DNA from 3 places in the Dactylosporangium sp. NPDC049742 genome. Region 1 is predicted to be linked to each of the others. Evidence: riboswitches for the same ligand, from Rfam matches in the RefSeq annotation. Region 1 holds a riboswitch; each other region holds the start of a gene.
The links. A riboswitch is a leader RNA that binds a small molecule or an ion and turns the genes downstream of it on or off. The one in region 1 is predicted to bind cyclic di-AMP.
Positions count from the first base shown of each region.

Region 2: it holds a riboswitch for cyclic di-AMP, as region 1 does, so the genes downstream of both, AB0J72_RS05265 (NlpC/P60 family protein) here and AB0J72_RS09475 (hypothetical protein) in region 1, are expected to answer to the same signal.
Region 3: it holds a riboswitch for cyclic di-AMP, as region 1 does, so the genes downstream of both, AB0J72_RS08500 (NlpC/P60 family protein) here and AB0J72_RS09475 (hypothetical protein) in region 1, are expected to answer to the same signal.

Region 1 covers NZ_JBFANF010000005.1:191,723-199,519, forward strand. The annotation lists gene AB0J72_RS09470 (polyprenyl synthetase family protein) at 1-502, shown strand, start outside; gene AB0J72_RS09475 (hypothetical protein) at 623-1,366, opposite strand; cyclic di-AMP (ydaO/yuaA leader) riboswitch at 1,518-1,660, opposite strand; gene AB0J72_RS09480 (diguanylate cyclase) at 1,707-3,221, opposite strand; gene AB0J72_RS09485 (hypothetical protein) at 3,443-4,099, shown strand; gene AB0J72_RS09490 (histidine kinase) at 4,063-5,172, opposite strand; gene AB0J72_RS09495 (response regulator transcription factor) at 5,169-5,834, opposite strand; gene AB0J72_RS09500 (FAD-dependent oxidoreductase) at 5,859-7,103, opposite strand; gene AB0J72_RS09505 (deoxyguanosinetriphosphate triphosphohydrolase) at 7,145-7,797, opposite strand, start outside.
Region 2 covers NZ_JBFANF010000002.1:392,012-399,808, forward strand. The annotation lists gene AB0J72_RS05250 (AMP-binding protein) at 1-506, opposite strand, end outside; gene AB0J72_RS05255 (ABC transporter ATP-binding protein) at 503-1,267, opposite strand; gene AB0J72_RS05260 (ABC transporter ATP-binding protein) at 1,284-2,057, opposite strand; cyclic di-AMP (ydaO/yuaA leader) riboswitch at 2,349-2,493, shown strand; gene AB0J72_RS05265 (NlpC/P60 family protein) at 2,502-3,488, shown strand; gene AB0J72_RS05270 (methyltransferase domain-containing protein) at 3,534-4,280, shown strand; gene AB0J72_RS05275 (sigma-70 family RNA polymerase sigma factor) at 4,980-5,903, opposite strand; gene AB0J72_RS05280 (NAD-dependent epimerase/dehydratase family protein) at 6,320-7,303, opposite strand; gene AB0J72_RS05285 (glycoside hydrolase family 16 protein) at 7,530-7,797, opposite strand, start outside.
Region 3 covers NZ_JBFANF010000004.1:325,497-333,293, reverse strand. The annotation lists gene AB0J72_RS08515 (hypothetical protein) at 1-323, opposite strand, end outside; gene AB0J72_RS08510 (ADP-ribosylglycohydrolase family protein) at 345-1,226, opposite strand; gene AB0J72_RS08505 (VOC family protein) at 1,360-1,764, opposite strand; gene AB0J72_RS08500 (NlpC/P60 family protein) at 1,788-2,777, opposite strand; cyclic di-AMP (ydaO/yuaA leader) riboswitch at 2,785-2,964, opposite strand; gene AB0J72_RS08495 (MFS transporter) at 3,086-4,342, opposite strand; gene AB0J72_RS08490 (helix-turn-helix domain-containing protein) at 4,413-5,015, opposite strand; gene AB0J72_RS08485 (serine/threonine protein phosphatase) at 5,081-6,073, shown strand; gene AB0J72_RS08480 (SNF2-related protein) at 6,137-7,797, shown strand, end outside.

The sequences.
Region 1 (7,797 bases):
CGACCTGCTCCGCGCGTGCATCACCGCGGTCGAGCAGCGCAGCGGCGCCCTCTTCGGCTGCGCGTGCGCCCTCGGCGCGCTCGCCGGCGGCGGCGACGCGGCGCGGGTGGAGCAGCTGCGGCTGTTCGGCGTGCGGCTCGGGCTGGCCGTCCGGTTCGCCGAGGACCTGCAGGGCATCTGGGGCGACCCGGCCGTGACGGGCCGCCCGGCGTTCGCCGACCTGCGCGGCCGCCGCCGCTCGCTGCCGGTCGCCGCCGCCCTCGCCGCGGGCGCCGACGAGCTGGCCGACCTGCTGCACCGCGAGGGCCGCCGCCTCAGCGAGGCCGACCTGGAGCGCGCCGCGAAGGTCGTCGAACGCTCCGGCGCCCGCTCCTGGTGCGCCCAGCAGGCCGACGACCTCCTCGCGCAGGCCCTGGTCGCCCTCGACCTGGCGATCCCCGAGCCGGCCGCGGTCGCCGAGCTCGTCGCCCTGGCCCGCTGGGCGACCCGCCACCCGGCCTGACCGGCACCCCCGCCGGCGATCCACAAAACCCGCGCCCAACCGGCGATCCACAAGGCGATCCACAGACCCGCTCCTGACCGGCGCTCCCCCGAAGGCGCGCCGGCCGGGTGCGGGTGCGCGTCAGGAGAGGGCGGCGACCACCTGCTCCGCGCGGGTGGCGTGCTTCTGGTACGCGCCGGGGAACGCCGACCGCTGCACCGCCTGGGCGGCGCCGGTCACGCTCATCCGCTGCCAGCCCTCGACCCGGTTGAGGGCGTTGTAGAAGAGCATCGCGGAGTGGGCCGGGTTCATCAGCTCGGCGACGGTCCCCCAGCCCTGGCTGGCCCGCTGCTGGAAGAGCCCGACCGAGTCGTGGTCGGTCGAGGTGCCGTCGTGCGGCAGCCCGAGGGACGCGGGCACGGCGGAGCTGGCGACGTTGTACAGGTCGCTCTCCTGCATCGCGGTCGCGACCGCCACGACCAGGGCCCGGTCGGGCATGCCCTGCGCCCGGCCCTGCTTGACGATGATCGCGGCGTTGTCCATCTGCCGCTGGTCGAGGCCGGCGACGGGCCTGACGACCGGCGGCACCGGCGGCGCGGGCGCGGCGGGCACCGCGACGGCCAGGGGCCCGGTCGCGGGCGCCGGCGCCGCGCCGGCGGAGGGCGCGGCCGACGGCCCCGAAGCGGACAGGGACGACGGCGACGGCCAGGACCAGGCCGCGGCCGCTGACTCGGCATACGCGGAGCCGGTGAACATCGACGCCGGCGAGTCCGCCGGCAGGGTGCCCAGCAGCGTGGCGGACAGGATGGCGACCGAGACGGTGCCGGCCTTGGCGCCGAGCACGGGCACCAGCCGGCGATGTCGCGGGTGGAACTGGCGTGGCAACACCTTCAATATGGGCTTCACTACTGATGTTTTCCTTCGTTGGCAGGCAGAAGACATGCGGCATCGGCACGCCGCCTGAGGACGGCATGCTGGAAGGGGGGAACCAGTGGTGAGGTGTTACGAGGGCGCGCGGGCGGCCGGCATCGACGCAGACTCCTTCCGGTGCCGCCTACCGGGTTAGCTGACGGGTTCGGGCGGGAAGTTTCGCCCTACCGCGGCCAGGCCGCGGATGCACCCCAGAGGACGCGCATGGGTCCCCGGCTCGCGAAGATCGCGACTCGACGGCGCCCGCCCGGCAGCACCGATGCGGTGCAGGTCGACCGGAGCGGACGCAACGACACTACTGGGCCGTCTCGGGCCGGGCCAACCGCAGCAACGGCATACCACCCTGAGCACCCGAACGCTCACCGAACGCCGTCACCCGCCTGGTCACCTCACCGGCGTGACGACCGCCCTTGACCAGGTACATCGCGCGGTCAGCGGCCCGCAGCGCGGCGCCCGCGTCCTCGACCGTGTCATCGATCACGGCCACACCGACGCTGACCCTGACCCGCATGATGTGCCCCTGGTGCGTGACGGGTGCGCAGACGGCGCGCTCGAGGCGGTCCACCAGCACGCCGAGGTCGCCGGCGGCGACGTTGCCCATGAGGACGACGAACTCGTCGCCGCCGAGGCGCGCGACGGTGTCGGTGGGCCGCACCAGCGACTGGAGGCGCTGCGCGACGGCGACGAGGACCGCGTCGCCGGCCTCGTGGCCGAGGGTGTCGTTGACGATCTTGAAGTCGTCGAGGTCGCAGAAGAACAGCGCGCTGATCACCTGCTCGGTGCGGGCCCGCCGGATCGCGGCCGCGAGAGGCTCGGCGACGGCCTCGCGGTTGGCCAGCCCGGTCAGCGGGTCGCGGGAGGCCCTGCGGACCAGGTCGGCCTCGGTGGCCTTGCGGCTGGTGATGTCCTGCACCTGCGTGATCGCGAACGCGGGCGACCCGGCGACCACCGACATCGTCGCGGAGATCCAGATCGTCTCGCCGTCGCCGCGGACGCAGCGCACCTCGTAGTCGCGGATCATGCCGGCACCGCCGGCGAACACCTCCCGGCTGCGCTCGAAGTCGTCAGGGTGGATGAAGTCGCCGAAGCGCATCGAGACGAGCACGTCCTCGTCCCGCCCGAGCAGCTCGCACAGCGCGGGGTTGACCCGGACGAGGCGGGTCAGGTCGGCACCCTCCAGGCCGATCATGCACATGCCGGTGCCGGCGCCGTTGAACGCGAGCCGGAACGCGGCCTCGCTCGCCTCCAGGTGCTGCCGCTCCCGGCGCAGCGCCTCGACCAGGTTGGCGTTGTTGATCGCGATGCCGGCCTGCGCGGCGAGCATCTCGAGCAGCTCGCGCTGGAACGCGCCGGGCCGCCTGCCGTCGGCGGGCAGGTCGACGCTGAGCACGCCGACGAGCGAGCCGTCGGGCGCGCACAGCGGCGCGAACAGGGCGTCGAGGGGGTGCCAGCGCTCCTCCTCCGGGATGCCGTCCGCGCCGTCGGGGGCGGCGGGGATCCAGGACTGGATGCCGTCGTTGTGCCGCTCGTGCGGCAGGAACCGCAGCTGGCCCCACTCGTCGGCGGCGGCGAGGTGCGCGTCGAACTCCGCCGCCGGGTACCGGACGCCGAGCAGCTCCGCCCGCGCCTCCTCGGACCCGGCGATCGCGACCGCCTCGTACACGCCCTCCGGATGCAGGTAGTTGACCACGGCGGCGCCGAACCCGACGTGCTCGACGACGGCGTCGGCGATCCGGTTCAGCGTCTCGACGACGGTGCTGCCGGTGTTGATGCGCCCCGTGATCCGGTAGACGGAACGGATGGCGGCCATCGCCATGTCCCGATCTCGATCCACGGCTCGCCTACCCCGATCCGGCCGACCCTGCAGCCCTCACATCGACGCAACGCCTCCGATCCTAAGCAATTGCGGGCGCGGTCCGCCGCCGCGCGGACCCGGGTCATCGCTGCGGCTGACGACGGGGCCGCGGCGGCCGGCTTACGGTTCCGACTCGACATGCCGTCGAGTCACCTGAAACCGTCTGAAAGGTCGCTATGCCGCACAAACTTCGCCGTCTCCTTGCCGGCGGCTGCCTGATCGTCGCCCCGCTGGTGTACGTGGCGGGCCTGCTCACCGACCCCGCGCTGCGCGCCGGCGACGCCGCCGACGGCGCGTACGGGCGCCACCCCGGTCAGGTCTCGGTGAGCGCCGCGCTGCTGCACTGGAGCTGGGTCCTGCTCGTGCCCGGCATCATCGGCATGATCCACCTGGTCCGCCGGCGCGCCGTGCTCTTCGGGCACATCGCCGGGCTCGTCGCGCTGCTGGGCGTCGTCAACTTCTCCGCGCTGATGCTCGGTGACTTCTTCTACGCCCGGCTCGAGGCGGACCTCGGCACCGCGGCGGGCGACCGCCTCGCCGACGCCGCCTTCGCCGCCGGCGGGGCACAGTGGGGGTTCCAGGTGCCGGGCTTCCTCGGTCTGCTCGGGGTGCTCCTGCTGGGGTTGGCGCTCGCGTACGACCGGCGCGTCCCCTGGTGGGCACCGCCGGCGATGCTGGCCGGGATGCTGACCGGCCCGATCTACCCGATCGGCATGATCGCCGGCAGTCTGCTCTACATCGCGGGCGCGGGCGTGATCGGCGTGCGGATGCTGCGGATGACCGACGCCGAGTGGGCTCAGGATCCGAGCGGGAACGTCGCGGCGACGGTGTAACCGCCGGCGCCGGGCCCGGCGCGGAGGGTGCCGCCGTGCAGGGCGACCCGCTCCCGCATCCCAGCGAGCCCGTGCCCCGCGCCGGCCACGGCCGGCGTGCCGTCGTCGCTGATCTCGACGGTCAGCGCGGACGGCGCGAAGCCGACGGTCACGTCCGCCGACGCGGCCCCGGCGTGCTTGAGCGTGTTCGTCAGCGCCTCCTGCACGACGCGGTACGCGGCCAGCCCGACCGCCGGCGGCACCGGTCGCGGCCTGCCTGTGGTCCCGATCCTGACGTCGAGGCCGGCGGCGCGCAGCGGCGCGGCGAGCCGGTCGAGCTGGTCGAGGCCGACCGGCGCCCGCCCGTCACGCAGGACGCCGAGCAGCATCCGCAGCTCCTCGACCGTGTCGCGGCCGGCCCGCTCGACGCTGTGCAGCAGGTCGCGTTCCCGTTCGCGGGCGGGGTCGGCGGCCAGCAGCATCCGGACCCCGCCGGCCTGCAGCGTCATCAGGCTGACGTGATGGGAGATGACGTCGTGCAGCTCCCGCGCGATGCGGGTGCGCTCCTCCTCGGCGGCCACCGCGGCCCGCTCCGCCATCCGGATCGCCCGGTCCGTCTGGCGCCGCAGCAGGACACCGCTGCCGTAGGCGACGCCCATGAAGATCGCGCCGATCAGCCCCTCCGCGACGTCCTGCCCCGGCAGCGTCTGCAGCAGGGCGTAGGCGGCGAGGACGGTGGCGGCGCCGGCGGCCCGGGCCCGCCGCCCTGTCGCCGCGCTGCCGACGGTGTGCACGAGGATGAGGTTGGAGTAGAACTGCCAGGCGGTCAGCGGGTAGTCGTCGTCCAGGACCGCGAACCGGAACAGGGCCGACAGCGCCGTCAGCGCGGCGAGGGTCGCGACCGGGAAGCGGCGGCGCGGCAGCAGGATCACGCCGGCGAGCAACGCCCCGGCGGCGACGAGCCCCGGCCGGTGCACCTGCCCTGGTCCGGCGCCGGCCCGCCCGAACGCCTCGACGACACCGGCACCGGCGACCGCGAGCGCCAGCACGACGTCGAGCCAGGACGGCCGCGGCAGCCTGGGAGCGAGGTTCATTCGCCTGGGCGGACGAGGCCCGCCTCGTAGCCGTACACCACGGCCTGGACCCGGTCGCGCAGCCCGAGCTTGGTGAAGATCCGGCCGACGTGGGTGCGGACCGTCGCCTCCCCCATCAGCAGCCGGGCGCCGATCTCGGCGTTGGACAGCCCGCGGACGAGCTGCTCGAGGACCTCCCGCTCCCGCCCGGTCAGCGTGTCCAGCGCGGGCGGCGCGACGGGCTCGGGACGGGCGGCGAACGACGCGATCACCCGGGTGGTCACTGCCGGGTCGATGAGCGCGTCGCCGGCCGCCGCGATCCTGACCGCGTCGACGAGCTGCTCCGGCGGTGACACCTTCAGCAGGAACCCGCTGACCCCGAGCCGCAGCGCCGCGTGCAGGTGCTCGTCGGTGTCGAACATGGTGAGCAGCACGACCTTCGGCGGCCGCGGCCCGGCGAGTACCTCCCGGGCCGCGGTCAACCCGTCCAGCCGCGGCATGGCGATGTCCATCACGAGCACGTCGGGCCGCAGCCGCTGGACGGCCGCGACCGCCTCCACACCGTCGGACGCCTCGCCGACGACGGTGATCGATCCGGCGGCCGCGGTCTCCACGACCAGCCGCAGGCCGGCCCGGATCATCGCCTGATCATCGGCGATGACCAGCCTGACCTGCTCAGACATACGTGCAGGATAGCCAGCGCGGGCTCAGCCGAGCAGCTCGCCCAGCGGCACCTTCGGATCCTCGAGGCGGACCAGGTCGACGGCGGTGCCGGCCCAGCCGGCGCGGACGAGGGCCTGGATGTCGTCGGTGACGTCCCAGACGTTGACGTTCATGCCGGCGAGGACGCGGCCGTCCTGGACCCAGAAGGCGATGAACCCGTCCGCGACCGAGGTGCCGCCGCGGAAGACGACCCGGTCGTAGCCGCCGGGGGCGACGAAGCCGGAGTACTCCATGCCGAGGTCGAACTGGTCGGAGTAGAAGTACGGCACCCGGTCGTAGGTGGCGTCGCCGAGCAGGGACTTCGCCGCGACCTTGCCGCCGTTGAGGGCGTTGGCCCAGTGCTCGACGCGGACGCGCCGGCGCAGGCCGGGGTGGTCGAGGTTGACGACGTCGCCGGCGGCGTAGATGTCGGGGTCGGAGGTGCGCAGGGCGGCGTCGACGAGGATGCCGTTGTCGACCTCGAGGCCGGCGTCGACGGCGAGCTCGGTGTTGGGCTGGATGCCGACCCCGACGACGGCGACGTCCGCGGGCAGCTCCGTGCCGTCGGCGAGCACGACCGACCGCAGCTTGCCGTCGGCGCCGCGGAACTCCGCCACGGAGGCGCCGAAGCGGAACTCGACGCCGTTGGCGCGGTGCAGGTCGGCGAAGACGGTGGCGACCTCGTCGCCGAGGACCCGCTGCAGGGGCAGGTCGGCGACCTCGACGACGGTGACGGCCGCGCCGTGCTTGCGGGCCGCGGCGGCGGTCTCCAGGCCGATCCAGCCGGCGCCGACCACCACCACCCGCTCGGCGCTGCCCAGGTGCGCCAGCAGCGCGTCGGACTCGTCGACGGTGCGCAGGTAGCGCACGCCGGTCAGGTCGGCGCCCGGCACGTCGAGGGTGCGGACCCGGGAGCCGGTGGTGAGCAGCAGCTTGTCGTAGTGCAGCTCGTCGACGCCGTCGAGGGTGACGGTGTGCGCGGACGGGTCGACGCGGGTGACCCGGGTGGCGAGGCGCAGGTCGACGCCGTTCTCGGCATACCACGACTCGGGGTGGACGAAGGCCTTCTCACGGGCGTCCTTGTCGCCCTGCAGGTACCCCTTGGACAGCGGGGGCCGCTCGTAGGGGCGCTCGGTCTCCTCGCCGATCAGCACGATCCGGCCGGTGAAACCCTCGGCGCGCAGCGTCTCCGCCGCCTTCGCCCCCGCGAGGCTCGCGCCCACGATCACAAATGTCCGCTCGTCAGCCATACGTCCCAGCCTTCCCTACCGGTCCGCGATCCGCCAAGGGTTCACACGCCCGCGGAACCCGCCGGATCCAGCAGCCGCTGGTGCCAGGCCGTGGCGGACAGGTCGGTGAGGCTGGCCACCTGGTCGATGACGACCCGCAGCCGGGCCGCGTCGTCGGGGGCCGCCCGCCACATCGGGGCGAAGACGGCGTCGAGGCCGTCCGGCGCACGGTCCGCCAGGGCGGCCACGAGCTCCTGGAGGACCGTGACCTCCTGCGCGTAGCGCTGCTTCGAGCCGGGGCGGCGCATCACGTACCGCAGCGCCATCCCCTTCAGCAGCGCGCACTGCGCCCGCACGACGGGCGGGACGACCAGGTCGGCGTCGTAGCGGCGGACCGGCGCGTCGCCGTGCGCGGCCCGGGTGGCGGACACGGCGGCCGCGGCGAAGCGGCCGGTGAGCACGCTCGTCACCCGCTTGAGGGCGACCTGCGCGGCGTGGCTGCCGTCGTAGTGGCCCAGCGGCACGAGGACCGGGTCGGCGAGCAGGTCGAGCAGGACGGTCTCCAGGTCCGCGGCGCGCTCGGCGGAGTACGCGGCGGCGACGTCCTCGCACAGCGCGGCCCGCTCGCCGCCGTCGGCGCGCAGCGTGGCGAGGTCGACGTAGCCGCCGTGGACCCCGTCCTCGACGTCGTGCACCGAGTAGGCGACGTCGTCGG
Region 2 (7,797 bases), on a different contig from region 1:
GGTTCCGAGGTCAGCTCGACCGGCTCCGCATCCGCGTGCGACGCCAGGAGGTCGCTCCAGGCGATGAGCTTCGGGTGCTTGTACCGGCCGCGGATGCCCCTGGGCTCCAGGTAGACGATCCACTCCAGGCCGGGGCAGTCGTCCAGGACCTCCAGGGCCTTGTCCACCTGCTCCTGGTCCTCGGCGAAGAGGATCCGGGCGCCGGAGTCGGCGAGCATGTGGCGCACCTCGTCCGGCGGGTTCGTCGGGTACAGCCCGACGGTCGCCGCCCGCACCGCGACGGTCGCCACGTCGACGAAGAGCCACTCGGAGCGGTTCTCCGACTGGATCGCGACCCGGTCGCCGGGCTGGACGCCGAGCGACCTGAGCGCCCGGGCGACGGTCTCCGCGGTCTTCCAGTAGTCCCGCCAGGTGATCTCGCGCCAGATGCCGCGGTGCTTCTCCCGCATGGCGACGGCGCCGGGCGTGCGCTCCGCGTGCTGCTTGACCAGTTCGGCGATCGTCATGCCCGCTCCACCTCCCCCAGGTAGGCACGCAGGACGTCGGGGTTGTTCTGCACCTCGGCCGGGGTCCCGGTGGACACCGGCACGCCGAAGTCGACGACCATCACCCGGTCGGCGAGGTCCATGACGAGCCCCATGTCGTGCTCGACGAGGATCATCGGGACGCCGAGCTCCTCGCGGACGTCGAGGATGAAGCGGGCCATGTCCTCGGTCTCCTCCAGGTTCATCCCGGCGACCGGCTCGTCCAGCAGCAGCAGCTTCGGCTCCATCGCGAGGGCCCGGCCGAGCTCGACGCGCTTCTGCACGCCGTACGGCAGCAACCCCACCGGCAGCCGGCGCCACTGCGCCAGTTCGAGGAAGTCGACGATGTCCTCGACCACGGCCCGGTTGGCGATCTCCTCGCGCCGGGCCCGGCCGAGCCACGCGATCGCGGCGAGCGTGCCGTAGCGGATGTGGTGGTGCCGGCCGAGCATGAGGTTCTCCAGCACGGTCAGGTGCTGGAACAGCTCGACGTTCTGGAAGGTGCGCGCCACGCCCAGCTTGGCGACCTTGTCCGGGCGCAGTCCGGTGAGGTCGGCGCCGTCGAGGGACACCTTGCCCTGCTGCGGCCGGTACACCCCGGAGATCACATTGAAGATCGACGTCTTCCCGGCCCCGTTGGGCCCGATGACGGCGAAGAGCTCGTCCTTGGCGACGGTGAACGAAACCCCGTCGATGGCTTTGACGCCGGCGAAGCTGAGCCGGACGTCTTCGAAACGCAGCACGGCGACTCCTGATTTTCTATGACAGCCAGCGCTTGCGACGCTTGTAGTGCTTCACGTCGCGGAAGGACCGCTCGGCCCGTCCCAGGTAGAACTCGCGGATGTCGTCGTCGGCGAGCAGTTCGGCGGCGGGCTTGTCGAGCACGACCTTGCCCGTCTCCAGCACGTATCCGTGCTCGGCGATCGACAGCGCCATGGTCGCGTTCTGCTCGACCAGCAGCACGCCGGTGCCGGCCTGGTTGATCTGCACGATCAGGTCGCGGACCTGCTCGACCAGGCGCGGCGCGAGCCCGAGGCTGGGCTCGTCGAGCAGCAGGTACGCCGGGTCCGACATGAGCGCCCGCCCCATCGCCAGCATCTGCTGCTCGCCGCCGGAGAGATAGCCGGCGATGCTGCCGCGGCGCTGCGCAAGCACGGGGAACAGGGTGTACATGCGGTCCATCGCCTCCGCCCGGCCCTTCGGGCGGGTGTGGGCGCCGAGCCGCAGGTTCTCCTCGACGGTCAGTTCGGCGAAGGTCCTGCGCCCCTCCATCACCTGCGAGACGCCGCGGCGGACCACGGCGGCCGGCTTGAGCCGGTGGATGGGCTTCTCGTCGAGCGTGACGGCGCCCTTGGTGATGGCGCCGTCGTGGACGCCGAGCAGGCCCGACAGGGCCCGCAGCAGCGTGGTCTTGCCGGCACCGTTCGCGCCGAGCAGCGCGACGATGCGTCCTGGTGGGACCTGCAGGCTGACGCCTCGCAGCACCAGCATCACGTCGTCGTAGACGACCTCGAGGTTCTGGACACGCAACATCCGGTGACGCTCCTCCGGGGGTGTTCGGAGTGGGCGAACTATGTGCATCGACGGTGAATAAAGTTACGTGTATTTAACCGGGTCTCAGAGCAGAATCAAGCCCCAATTGTGTGTCCGTCAACACCATCTTCTGTGGTGCGTCACTGTCCGATGTGGAGCGACAACCCGCCGTGATTCGGACTTTTGGGGTAATCGATATTCAACAACGCTCGCGGGTTTCGCTTCGTTGGTGATCACGTTAAGTTATGTCCTGGCCTGCACGGCAGTCCGTCGCCCACCCCGGGCGGCGCCGGGCAAGCGCCGCCGAGTCGAGCGCCGCTCTGGCGCTGTCGAGCCGGGGACCCAGGGTCCTTGGGGTGAATCCGCACAGCGCGGTAGGGCGCACTCTTCCCGCCCGAACCCGTCAGCTAACCCGGTAGGCGGTCGGTGAAGAAGGGTCATCCCTTGTCCGCTGGACACCGCACCAAACGGTCCCTGCTGCGCACACTCTTCATCGGGGTCGTGTCGCTGGCGATCGTGGCGCCCGCGAGTGTCGCCAAGGCCGATCCGACAGCGGCTGAGATCGACGCCCAGATCCAGAAGGCGGGCGACGAGCTCGAAGACCTGGTCGAGGCCTACAACAAGATCAATGGCGATCTGGCCGCCACTCAGGCGGCCGCCGCCGAGCTGCAGAAGAAGCTCCAGCCCTACGTCGACAACATGGCCAACGCCAACGCCAACGTGGACGTCATCGCCGTCGCGGCGTTCAAGGGCGCGGGCAGCCTGCAGAACCTCAGCATCGTGCTCAACGCGCGGTCGTCCGACACGCTCATGGACCAGCTGACCACGCTGCAGCAGATCGGCAAGCACCAGCAGCACGAGATCGCCGACTTCACGTCGGCCAAGTCGAAGCTGGACGAAGAGAAGAAGAAGATCGACGAGACGCTCGCCGCGGAGACCGCGCAGAAGACCGAGCTCGAGACCAAGAAGAAGAAGATCGAGGGCGACGTCAAGAAGCTCGAGGCGCTCCGCCGCCGCTCGACGACCGGCGGCGGCACCGGCTCCACGGGTGTCAAGGTCGCGCTCGGTGCCGAGTGCACGTCACCGGCGAACGCGGCGGTGGCCTTCGCCTGTGCCCAGCTCGGCGAGCCCTACAAGTGGGGCGCCGCCGGACCAAGCAGCTGGGACTGCTCCGGCCTGACCATGGGCGCCTGGAAGGCGGCCGGCGTCATCCTGCCGCACAACGCGGCGCAGCAGTGGAGCAAGACCACGCACATCTCACGGTCCGCGCTCTCCCCCGGCGACCTGGCGTTCTTCCGTGGCCTGGGGCACGTGGGCATCTACATCGGTAACGGCAAGATGATCCACGCACCGACGACGGGGCGAAACGTCGAGGTCCAGTCGATCGACGGCCGCAGCGACACGTACGGCTACGGCAGACCGCACAAGTAAGCCCTGACAGCACGTCCAAGAGGCCATGCCCGGCAAGATTGGGGCATGGCCTCTTGGGATCCCGAGCAGTACAGCCGCTTCGCCGAGGAGCGGGCGCGGCCCTTCCACGAGCTGGTGGCGCGTATCCAGACCACCGCGCCGGTCGCGGTCGTGGACCTCGGGTGCGGGCCGGGCACGCTGACCGCGACCCTCGCGACGCGCTTCCCGGACGCGGCGGTGCTCGGCATCGACTCCTCCCCCGAGATGCTCGCGAAGGCGGCAGCGCTCGGCACCCCGCAGCTGTCGTTCCAGCTCGGCGACATCGCCGGGTGGCGGCCGCAGCGCGGCTCCGTGGACGTCATCGTCGCCAACGCCTCCCTGCAGTGGGTCGACGACCACGCCGCGCTGATGCCCACGCTCGCCGCGGCGCTCGACGACGGCGGCACGCTCGCGTTCCAGGTCCCGACGGGCGGGCCGATCCTCGACGCGGACATCCTGGACCCGACCGTCCTGGGGCCGCGCGGCGCGACGCCGGTGCGGGAGCCGGCCTGGTACGTGCGCACCCTCGCCGGGCTCGGCCTGGCCGTGGACGCGTGGGAGACGACGTACTTCCACGTCCTGCCCGGCGAGGACCCGGTGCTGGAGTGGTTCAGCGGGACCGGCCTGCGCCCCTACTTCGACGCCCTGTCCGGCGCGGAGCTCGACGACTTCCGGGCCAGGGTGGCCGCCGCGCTGAGCGAGCGCTACCCCCGCGAACCGTTCGGCACGATCCTGCCCTTCCCGCGCCTCTTCGTCGTGGCCCGGCGCCCCTGACCCAGCCCACATCGCCCGCCGGCCCACCGCGCCGGGCTCTGACACCGCACCCAGGGGCTCTGATACTGCGCACCCAGCCAGGCCGCCACCCGGACCGCGACGCGGCACGGCCAGGACGCGGCACGGCCAGGACGCGGCACGGCCAGGACGCGGCACAGCCAGGACGCGGCAGGGCAGGAGCGCCGACCAGCCAAGACGCCCCGCCACCCGAACCGCGACACGGCACGCCCAGGAGGCGGCAGGGCACGGACGCAGCAGGGCAGGGCGGGCAGGAGCGCCGAACAGCTGGCCCGGACGCCGCCGACCAGCCGGAACACCCCGCCACCACCCGGGCCGCGGCACGCCTTGGACGCGGCACGGCCAGGACGCCCCTGTCACCCAGGTCGGGGCGTCGTCGGCTGGGCTGGACGGCGCACCGCTGGCGCGAGCCGGGCGACGCGTCATCGAAGGGACCCGGCGGGCGATTCCCGGCACCGCGCCGCCAACCGGGCACCGCCGGGCCGTTCCTGACGCTGCGTTACGGGCCGGGCTCCGGCGGCCGGTCCCGGGGGTCCCGTTCCGCAACGTTGAGGGCGAGCCGGCACCGCTACGGGACGTGGGCGTCGATCGATGGTCGGTGACCTAAACGAGACCTAAGCGTCCCAGTATGTGGAAGCAGCCCCCGACCGGGACAGTCAGGGGCTGCGGGTCGTCTGCGGGCTAGGCGGCCTGGAGGCCTTCGGCACGGGCCAGCTCGCGGAGACGGCCGAGGGCCTGGATCTCCAGCTGGCGGATGCGCTCACGAGAGAGGGAGAACCGGCTCGCGACCTCGGTCAGCGAGTGCTCGCGGCCGTCCTCCAGACCGTAGCGGGCGCGCATGATGCCCGCGGACCGGTCGTCGAGGTGATTGAGCAGACCCTCGATGCGCTGGCGCTCCAGGGCGGCGAGGACCACGTCCTCCGGCGACGGCGCGTCGGAGTCGGAGACCAGGTCGCCGAGGCTGGTGTCACCGTCGTCGCCGACCGGCGTGTCGAGCGAGACGGTGTCCTGGGACCAGCGCTTCAGCTCGTGGACGCGCTCGACGGGGACGCCGAGGGCGGTGGCGAGCTGCTCGGGCTCGGGGTCGTTGCCGAGCTCGCGGGTCAGCTGACGCGCGACGTTGCGCATCCGGTTGACGTCTTCGACGAGGTGAACGGGCAGCCGGACCGTGCGCTCCTGCTGCGCGATCGCCCGGCTGATCGCCTGGCGGATCCACCATGTCGCGTATGTCGAGAACTTGTAGCCGCGCACGTAGTCGAACTTCTCGACGGCGCGAACCAGGCCGGTGTTGCCCTCCTGGATGAGGTCGAGCATCGGCATGCCGGACCGCACGTAGCGCCGCGCGATCGACACGACCAGCCGCAGGTTGGCCCGGATGAACCGGTCCTTCGCCCGCTCGCCCTCGTCGACGAGGCGCTGCAGCTCGGCGGCGCTCACACCGTCGGGCAACCGGCCCTCGTCCAGCAGGTGCTCCGCATAGAGACCAGCCTCGACCGCCTTGGAAAGCTCGACCTCAGAAGCGGCGTCGAGCAGCGGCGTGCGGGAGATCTCATGCAGGTACACACCAACCAGGTCACGCTCTTCGGCACCTGTATCGGGTCGCATCTCCACTTTCACGTTCTCCACCTTCGGGCCCCTCCCCGTCCATCCTTCGCCTTCCCCGTTTCACCCTGCTAAAACGGGTGCCCCCCGGGTATGCCCCCTACACAACGGTCACGTGGCCTGCCGAATTCCACCCTCGCGGGCGATTCCGGTGACGACCCGTGAGAGTTGCACCACTTACCTAGACGACTCGGGAGCAGCTCCGGTTCGCTTCGGTTGCAACAAGTGATACGTGGTATTCCTGCCCGTCAGACGCCTAAACTCGCTGTGAGTTCCCTGGGAACGACGTTCGATGGGACCGGGGTCACCGCTGTTCATCGGCAAGAGTCGCCCGCATGACAGGCAAATGCACATGTATCCGCAGGAATCGACGCGGGCAGCGGTCTGTCGAAATGCTGACTGGCTCGTCACACCACCCCCTACCGAGCGTGCCATTCCCGCAACAGCTCGACTTCTTCCTCTTCGGTGAGACCAGTAATGTGGCGAGTGTCACTGAATGCCGCGAGTGTGGCGGCCGCCGTTTCGGGAAGGGGCCGCGTCCGCAGGCCGGCGGCGAGCGACCGGGTGACGTCCCGGGTGAGGAACCCGGCGTATTCGGGCAGCGGCAGCCACAGGGGCAGGGACCGCGGGCCTGACCAGGGCACGACCGCGTGGCCGGTCAGGAAGTCCTGCGGCACCCAGGTGAGGGTCCCGGTGCCCCCGGTCCCGGCCTGCAGCCCGGCGTGGAACTCGCGGCGGGTCATCGGGGCGCCCATCCCGTCGTAGGTGCCGGTGCGGCCCTCTTCGGCGCAGCGCAGGATCCAGTCGGCCAGGTCGCGGACGTCCACGTACTGCACCCGCTCGTCGGGGTCGCCCGGGGCGAGGATCTCGCCGCCGCGGGCGTGCCGGGCCACCCAGTAGTCGAACCGGCCGGTGGGGTCCTCGGGCCCGACGATCAGCCCGGCCCGGTTGACGAGGACCTCGCCGAAGCCCTCCCGGACCAGCTCCTCGCAGGTGACCTTGCACCGGCCGTACTCCTCGGCGCCGGCGGCGGGGTCCTCGTTCGCGGGGTCGGCGGGCGGGAGCAGCGGCGCGGTGTCGGACGTCTGGTCGGGCGTCGCGGCGTCGGCGTACGCGGAGCAACTGGACACGAACGTCACGTGACCGGCCCGGCCGGCCAGCTCGGCGACCATGTGCCGGACGTGGCTGGGCTTGCGGGCGACGTCCACCACCGCGTCGAACGTGCCCTCGACCGCGCCCAGGCCGCCGGCCTCCTCCCGGTCGACGGTGACGAACGTCGCGCCGTCGACCGGGTCGCCGGACGTGCCGCGGGCGGCGCAGGTGACGTCGTGGCCCGCGGCGAGGGCCTGCCGGGCGACCGCCCGGCCGAGGAACACGGTGCCGCCGAGTACGAGGATTCTCATCCGGCGATCCTTCGCCGCCGCCGGCCGATCCGGCAGCCCTGTTCGCCACGAGCGTGAGCCACGACCGCGAGCCGCGAGCCGCAACCACGAGCCCCGGCCATGAGCCCGGTCATGAGCTGCCTGTGAGCCCGGTCGTGAGCCCGGGGCGAAGCGCGGGCCCCGAGTGCGGGCGCAGCGCGCGGGTGCCGGGCAGAAGCCGGACGCGAACGGGCGCCGTCGCGGCGCGCTACGCGCGGTGCGACGGAGGCGGCCGGTGCGGGCGGGTCTTGTGCACCACCAGGGCGAAGAGGGCGACCGCCGCCATCACCGTGGCCGCGACCGCCAGCCACAGCGACCACCGGTGGCCGCCCGGCGAGCCGGACATCCCGTTCTGCGCGGTCGACGGCTGCGCCGCCACCGCCGGCAGCGAGGATGCCGGAGCAAACGCGTACACCCGCAGATAATCGACCTGGAACTCCGCCGGCAGCGTCGTCGATGTGCCCGGGGCGCCCGAT
Region 3 (7,797 bases), on a different contig from region 1:
TCGACGGCGCCGCCGGCGTGCTCGAGGACGAGCGGCCGGATGTTCAACCCGAACTCCAGCCGCGGGTCGCTCAGCACCATCGTGCGGACCTTGCGCCGGAACGCGGTGCCGGCGACCAGGTCGGCGAGCTCCTGCCATGCGACGGCCCGCGCGACGGACCGCGCGTCGGCCGGGTCGTCCGGGAGGTCGGTGGGCAGCTCCCGCATCCATCCGGCCACCACCATGCCGTCGGGGTCGGTCACACCGTCGAACACGGTCGCGACGAAGTCGTCGATGACGGCTTGCCGCTGCTGTACCGACAGCGGGTCTGGCGTGCTGGTCACGGTCACTCCTCGGTCGTGTCCCTACATGGGTGGGAGCGGTTCGCGGGCGTCGACCCACTCGGCGGGCACGCCGTCGAGGCCGGTGCGGGCGGCGACGATGCCGCCGGCGATGGCGCAGGTCGTGTCCATGTCGCCGCCGGCGCTGACGGTCGCCCACAACGCCTCGGCGAGGTCGTCCAGGTGCCGGGCGGCGCACCAGATCGCGTACGGCACGGTGTCGGGGGCGGAGATCAGCGTCCCGCAGCCGACCTCGCCGGCGATCCACCGCGGCTCCCGGTCGAACGGTCGCCGGCAGAGCCGGCGGAGCCGGGCGGCGACCTCGCTGTCGGGTGTGCGGTCGGCGACCCGCGGCAGCAGCTCGTCGGCGGGCACCCGCCGTGCCGCCAGGGCGGCCGCGACGGCCACGGCGACCGCGCCGGCGGCCGCCTCGGGGTGCGCGTGGGTGACCGCCGCGGACAGGGCCGCCTGCTCCACGACCAGGTCGAGGTCGTCGGCGAACCAGGCGCCGAGCGGGGCGACGCGCATCGCGGCGCCGTTGCCCCACGAGCCCTGGCCGTCGAACTGGGCGGCCGTGACCGTCTGCCAGGCCTCGCCGTCGCCGATGGCCTGGAGCACGCCGTGCATGGACGGGCCGTAGTTGCGGTACGGGTCGGCGGCGTACGCGTCGGCGAACCGGCGGGCCAGCTCGTCCTGCACGACCCGGCCGTGCTCGCGCAGCGTCCGGTACAGCGAGACGGCCATCGCGATGTCGTCGGTCCACGGCCACGGGCCCTGCGGCACCAGCCGCTCCTCGATCTGCCACCGCATCTGGTCGGCGGGCCGGAAGAACCAGGTCTCGCCGAACGCGTCGCCCAGCGCCGTCCCGTGCAACGAGCGGGTCGCGGCGTCGACGTCGGTGATCACCGTCCGATCGTGGCAGCCGGTCACCGCGCCTGTCGAACCGTTTCCGCGCACCACCCGCCGCGCTGTGCGACTGTGCGACCGTGCGGCCGTGCGGCCGTGCGGTTGGGTGGTGGGTGCACGGACAGGCCGGCGGTCAGGCGAAGTCGGCCGCGGTCATGCCCTCCGGATGGCCGGGCGGCCACTGTACGAGCTCGATGCGGTACCCGTCGGGATCGGTGAGCCAGGACGTGGCCATGCCCCCGCCGTGGTCGGTCGGCGGCTCGGCCGTGATGCCCCTGCCGGCCAGGTCGGCGACCGTGGTGCCGAGGTCGCCGACCTGGACGACGAGGTGGTTGACGGCGCCGGTGTCGGCGACCGGCCGGGCGGGGTCGTGCACCAGCTCGAGGCTGACGAACGGGTCGCCGGGCAGCTGCAGCATCGTCAGGCTGCCGAACCCGGTCTCCGGGACGTGGCCGACCTTGGCGTAGCCGACCGCGGTGTAGAACGCGAGCGAGCGCTCCAGATCCGTGACCCGCAGCCCGAGATGCAACATGCGCATGCCCGGCAGATTACCGTCCGTGACTACGCGACCCTGCCGTAGCCGTACAGCGTGTCGATGTCGACGGGAGCGACCTTGACGACCGTGCGGCTGTTCGGGGCGTGGATGATCTGGTTGTTGCCGATGTAGATGCCCACGTGCCCGAGGCCGTTGTAGAACACCAGGTCGCCGGGGGCGAGCTGGCTGCGGGAGATGTGGCGCACCTTCGACCACTGCTCCGCGGCGTTGTGCGGCAGCGTCACGCCGGCCGCCTTCCACGCCATCATGGTCAGGCCCGAGCAGTCGAACGTGTTCGGTCCGGCCGCGCCCCACACGTACTTCTTGCCGAGCTGAGCCCAGGCGTAGTTGACCGCCTTGCCCGCGTTGCCGGACACGGCCGGCGGCTTGGCCGGGGTCGTCGCCGGGGGCGGGGTGGTGGTCTTGACCTTCGCCGCCGCGGCGGCCGCCTCGGCCTTGGCCTGCAGCGCGTCGAGGCGGGCGATGTCACCCTCGATCTTCTTGCGGCGGGTCTCCAGCTCCGTCTTCTGCTGGCTCTGCGCGGCGAGGGTCTCGTCCAGGCGCCGCTGCTCGGCGTCGAGCGCGCCCTTCGCCGCCGTGTACGCGGCCAGGTCCCGCTGCTGGCTGTGCGAGATCTGCTGGAGGGTGCCGACGCGGGCGGCGAGCGTGTCGGTCGACGTCGCCCCCAGCATCAGCGACAGGGTGCCGAGGTTGCCCCCGGTCTTGTACGCGTTGACCGCGAGCGCCGAGGCGTCGTCCTGCGCCGTCGCCAGGGTCGCCTGCAGCGGCGCCATGTCGGCCCGGAGCTTCGTGATCGCCGCCTGGGTGGTCTCCAGGTCGCCGTTGACCTTGTTGTACAGCTCGACGACGTGCTCGACCTCTTGGTTGCCCTTGTCGATCTGGGCCTGGAGCTCCTGCGGCGTCGGGTCCGCCTGCGCGGCGCAGGCCGGGGCGATCATGGCCGCCACCGCCAGCGCGACGACCGAGGCGCGGAGCGTCGTACGTCCGTTGAACACGGCACAGTCCTTCTTCGCTGACCGCCTACCGGGTTAGCTGACGGATTCGGGCGAGAAGAAGGCGCGCCCTACCGCGCCCCGGTGTGGCGGGCGCGGATTCACCCCATGGGGAAGCCCCGGTTGGTTCCCCGGCTCGCCGGCCGCACGCATCGTGCCCGCGCGACCGACAACTCGGCGGTGGCTGCCCGGCCACCCCGGCGGGGCGGGCGATGTCCGGCAGGCCGGCCCAAACGTAACGCCGGACCACACTGCCAGCGCTCGATCTAAGCCACACTTAACGTAGACACAAGACTGACCTGCCCGGCGTCTCACCGGTGGCGGTCGGTGGAGCGGGCCATGACGGCCAGGCCGAAGACGGCCAGCAGGGCGAGGGCGGCCGGGATGAGGAACACCCGCGGGAGCCCGATGGCGGCGGCGCCGGTGCCACCGGCCGCACCGCCGAGGGCGGAGGCGAGCGCGGTGGAGCTCATGAAGATCGCGGACGCGGTGGCGACGGCGGTCGGCAGGAGCCGCTGGGCGACGATGATGCCGAGCGTGGCGAAGACGCCCCACACGCCGCCCATGAGGACCTGCCCGGCGAACAGCCCGGCGGCGTTGCCGGTGACGGCGAAGCAGACGTTGGCGGCGACCCCGAACCCGGCGCCGAGGACCATCAGCTCCATCATGCCGGTCCGGCGGGCCACGACCACGGCGACGGGCATCAGCACGATCTCGACCAGCGGCTGGATGCCGATGACCGCGCCGCTGAGGCCGGCCGGGAAGTGCAGCTGGTCGTTCATGTACAGCGGCAGGTACGCGTACTTGACCGGCTCGCCGGCGTACACGAGAACGTAGAGGCCGGTGAACGCCAGCAGCGGCAGCATCGCCCGCAGGCCGGGGCCGCGATGGCCGGCCCCCGGTGCGTCGCCGGCCCCGTCCGGTGCCGGCGGTGCTGTCCGGAGCGCGCCGAGCGGCACGATCTGGGCGAGCGTGCAGACTGCCGTGGCGACCAGCATGGTGCGCAGCGACGTCTGCGCCGCCAGGAACGACCCGGCCACCGGGCCGATGACCCAGCCGCCGGTCAGGGCCATCCGCACGACGGCGACCACCCCGTCGTTGTTCGGGCCGGGGTGCGCCTTGAGCTCGTCGTGGACGGCGGCGAAGAGCTGCGACGTCGCGGCGCCGCCGAACCCGCCGACGACGGCGCTGATGACGTAGGGCATCCACAGTTCGGTGGAGTACGCGATGCCGATCCAGCCCACGAACCCGGCGGCGGCGCAGATGCGGAACAGCCCGAGTCGGCGTCCGGTGCGGTCGGACCGCCGGCCGACCAGGAACCCGGCCACGGGCGCGGCCAGGTTCGTCAGGTAGAACAGCCCGGCCGCGGTGAGGGAGGCGTGCAGGTCGTTGACCAGGAACGTCGCGATCTGCGGGGCGGCGGCGGAGAAGCCGAGCGCGGACAGGAACACCGCGAGCGTGGCGCCCCGGTAGAGCGGTGAGGCGAGGGTCAGCCGCAGCGCCGACGCGTGCGCCGTGGGCTTGTCGAGCGCCGGATCCGCCGGCTCGACCTGCTCGGGAAGGACCATCGGCTGCGCCTCCGCATCGCGCTGCGGGGGGCAGCGGCTCGCCGAATTCTTCCAATGGAAGAATCTGTGGTCAAGTGCCCGGCGGCGATGGCAGCAGCCGCTCGAGCAGGGCCAGCGCGCGCCGTACGTCCACCGCCTCGGGATCGAGCAGCCACTGCAGCTGCAGCCCGTCGGACGCCGCGATGACCAGCGCCGCCGCGTCGTCGGGATCGATGTCCGCGGCGATCGCGCCGGCGCGCTGGCCGGCGCGGACCCGCTCGGCGAGGTGCGAGCGCAGCAGCCGGAAACGGTCCCGCACGAACTCGTGGGTGAGCGGGTGCTGCCCCGCCTGCAGGGCGTCCGTGGTCAGCGTGGCGTACAGCTCGACCAGGCCCGGGATCGTGCGGTTGCGCTCCGCGCTGCGCTCCATCAGCCGGACCGCCGACACCCCGTCCTGCGGCGCGCCGCCGTGCTCGACCTGCTCGTGCGCCCGGTACACCTCGACCAGCAGCTCGTCGCGCGACGAGAAGTAGTACCGCAGCGCCGCGTGCGACACCCCGATCGCCGCACCGATCGCGCGCAACGACGCGTCCACGCCCCGCTCCGCGAACAGCGCGATGGCCTGGGACAGGATCTCCGCCCGCCGCACCGCGGCCTTGCGGTAGGAGCGTCCCGCTGTGCCGTCGTTGCCCATGCGCGCATCGTACGGAGCACCGGCGCCGCCCCCTGCCGGCGCCGCGCACGGGCTAGGCTTCCGCCATGTCCCGGCTGAGCAGGTTCGGCGCGGTCTCGACGGAGCTGGCCCTGCTCAGCGACGCCAGGCTCGCCGAGCTCGTCGACAACGCCGAGGCGCTCGGCGTCGGCGTCGGTGGCGCCTCGGCCCTGCTGGACGTCGCCGGCACGCCGGTCTTCGTGAAGCGGCTCGCGCTGACCGACCTGGAGCGCCTCCCGCGGCACGTGCGCTCGACGGCGAACCTGTTCGACCTGCCGACGTCCTGCCACTACAGCGTCGTCGCGCACGGCGGCGGCGGCTTCGGCGCGTGGCGGGAGCTGGCGGCGAACACCATGACGACGAGCTGGGTGCTGGCCGGCCGGACCGAGGCGTTCCCGCTGCTCTACCACTGGCGCGTGCTGCCGGGCGCGCCGCCGCCCGCCGAGGAGCACCAGGACATCGACCGGGCCGTCGCGTACTGGGACGGCTCGGCGGCGGTGCGGCGGCGTCTTGAAGCGCTCGCGGCGGCGTCGGCGAGCGTGGTGCTGTTCCTCGAGTACGTCCCGCAGCGCCTGGACGCGTGGCTGCGCGAGCATCCGGACGCCGTCGGCACGGTGCAGCGCCGCCTGGCCGCCGCCGTCGCCTTCATGAACGCCAACGGGCTGCTGCACTTCGACGCGCACTTCGGCAACATCCTGACCGACGGCGACCGGCTCTACCTGACGGACCTCGGGCTGGCCACGTCACCCCGGTTCGAGCTGACCGCGCAGGAGCGGGCGTTCCTCGTGCACCACCGGGAACACGACGCGAAGTACGCCGTGCGGGAGCTGCTGAACTGGATCGTCGCCAACGTCGCCGGGATCACCGGGCCCGCCGAGCGCCACGCCTACCTGCGCCGGTGCGCGGCGGGAGCGGCACCCGACGGGCTCCCCGCACCGCACGCGGAGATCGTCGCGCGGCACGCACCGGTCGCCGCGGCCATGAATGACTTCTTCTGGCAGGTGTACGGGGTGACCCGCACCCCGCCGTTCCCGGAGTGACCCGCCGAGCGGTGGCGGCGCTGTATCGGTACCTTCAAGCACATGTATGCCGGCGCAGCGAGCATGAGGCCGCGGGAGGCGCGTGCCCTGCTGGCGCGGGCCGGCCAGATGCAGGACGACGCCGAGACGGTCACCGGGACCGTGGCGGCGGCGCGGCAGGAGGTCGTCGCGGCGTACGAGGTGGCGCGCGAGCCGCAGGTGTGGGACGCGCTCGGCAAGATGTCGATCGAGACGGTCAAGGACACCGTGGACGGCCGGGCGCGGCTCGACGAGCTGCCGGCGCACGGGATCTGCTCGGTGGCGGACGTGCTGCGGGCCGGGCCCGAGCGGCTCACGAAGGTGCCGGGGATCGGGGCGGAGACGGCCCGCAAGACCATGACCGCCGCGGAGCAGCTCAAGCGGGCGGCGACGGACTCGCTGCAGTTCAGGATCGAGTTCGACCCGAAGAACGCGGACATGACGCGGCTGGTGCGGGCCCTCGCGGTGTGGCGCGGGGTGTGGCAGGCGGCCGGGGCGCAGGAGACCGACGCGCAGCGGTGCCAGGAGCGGCTGGCGGCGCAGCGGCCGATGGCCGGGCCGGCCGGGGCGGGCCCGTGGCGCCGGATGTTCATGCGGGCCGCGCACAGGACCGCCGCGGCCGAGGCGGCGCACGCCGTACAGGCGACGCTGCACGAAGCGGAGCAGGCCGGCCTTCCTGAGGCGGCGCGGGAGGTGCGCAAGGTCCGCACGCCCGGCGACCGGTGGGTGTGGCGGGACTTCGAGCGCCACTCGGCGGACTACTACGGCCTGCTCAGCCAGGTTGTCGGGCTCGGCGGCGACGTCGCGGCCAGCGAAGGGTTCCTGCCCGCCGACATCGTCGAACGCGTCGGCGCGCAGCAGCTGGACACGTCCCGGCTCAGCGACGGCCTGCGGCTGCGCGGCTACCAGTCGTTCGGTGCGCGGTTCGCGCTGGTGCAGCGGCGGGTCGTGCTCGGCGACGAGATGGGGCTGGGCAAGACGGTGCAGGCGATCGCCGCGATGGCGCACCTGGCCGCCCGGGGAGCGACCCACTTCCTGGTCGTCTGTCCGGCGAGTGTACTGATCAACTGGTCCCGCGAGATCGCCCGCCACTCGACCGTCCCCGTCGTCACGTTGCACGGCAACGGGCGGGCGCGGGCGGCGGCCCGGTGGCGGGCCCAGGGCGGCGTCGGGGTCGTCACGTTCGGGTCGCTGGGCGCGGTCTCGCTGCCGCCGCCCCGCCCGGCGCTGCTGGTCGTCGACGAGGCGCACTACGTGAAGAACCCCGACGCGAAGCGCTCGCAGGCGGTGAACCGGGTCGCGGCGGAGTCCGACCGGGTGCTGTTCCTCACCGGCACCCCGATGGAGAACCGCATCGACGAGTTCCGGGCGCTGATCGAGCACCTGCGGCCGGAGATCGCCGCGGACATGGGGCCGGAGCACGCGGCGATCAGCGTCGAGGCGTTCCGCCGGGCGGCGGCCCCGGTGTACCTGCGGCGCAACCAGCCAGACGTGCTCACCGAGCTGCCGGAGCTCGTGCAGGTCGACGAGTGGGAGGAGTTCGGCGCCGAGGACGCCGCCGCCTACCGCGTCGCCGTCCAGGAGGGCAACTTCATGGCGATGCGGCGGGCCGCGTTCGTGACCCGCCGCCCGCGGGACTCGGCGAAGCTGACCCGGCTGCTGGAGCTGACCCAGGAGGCCCTGGCGGCCAAGCGGCACGTGGTGGT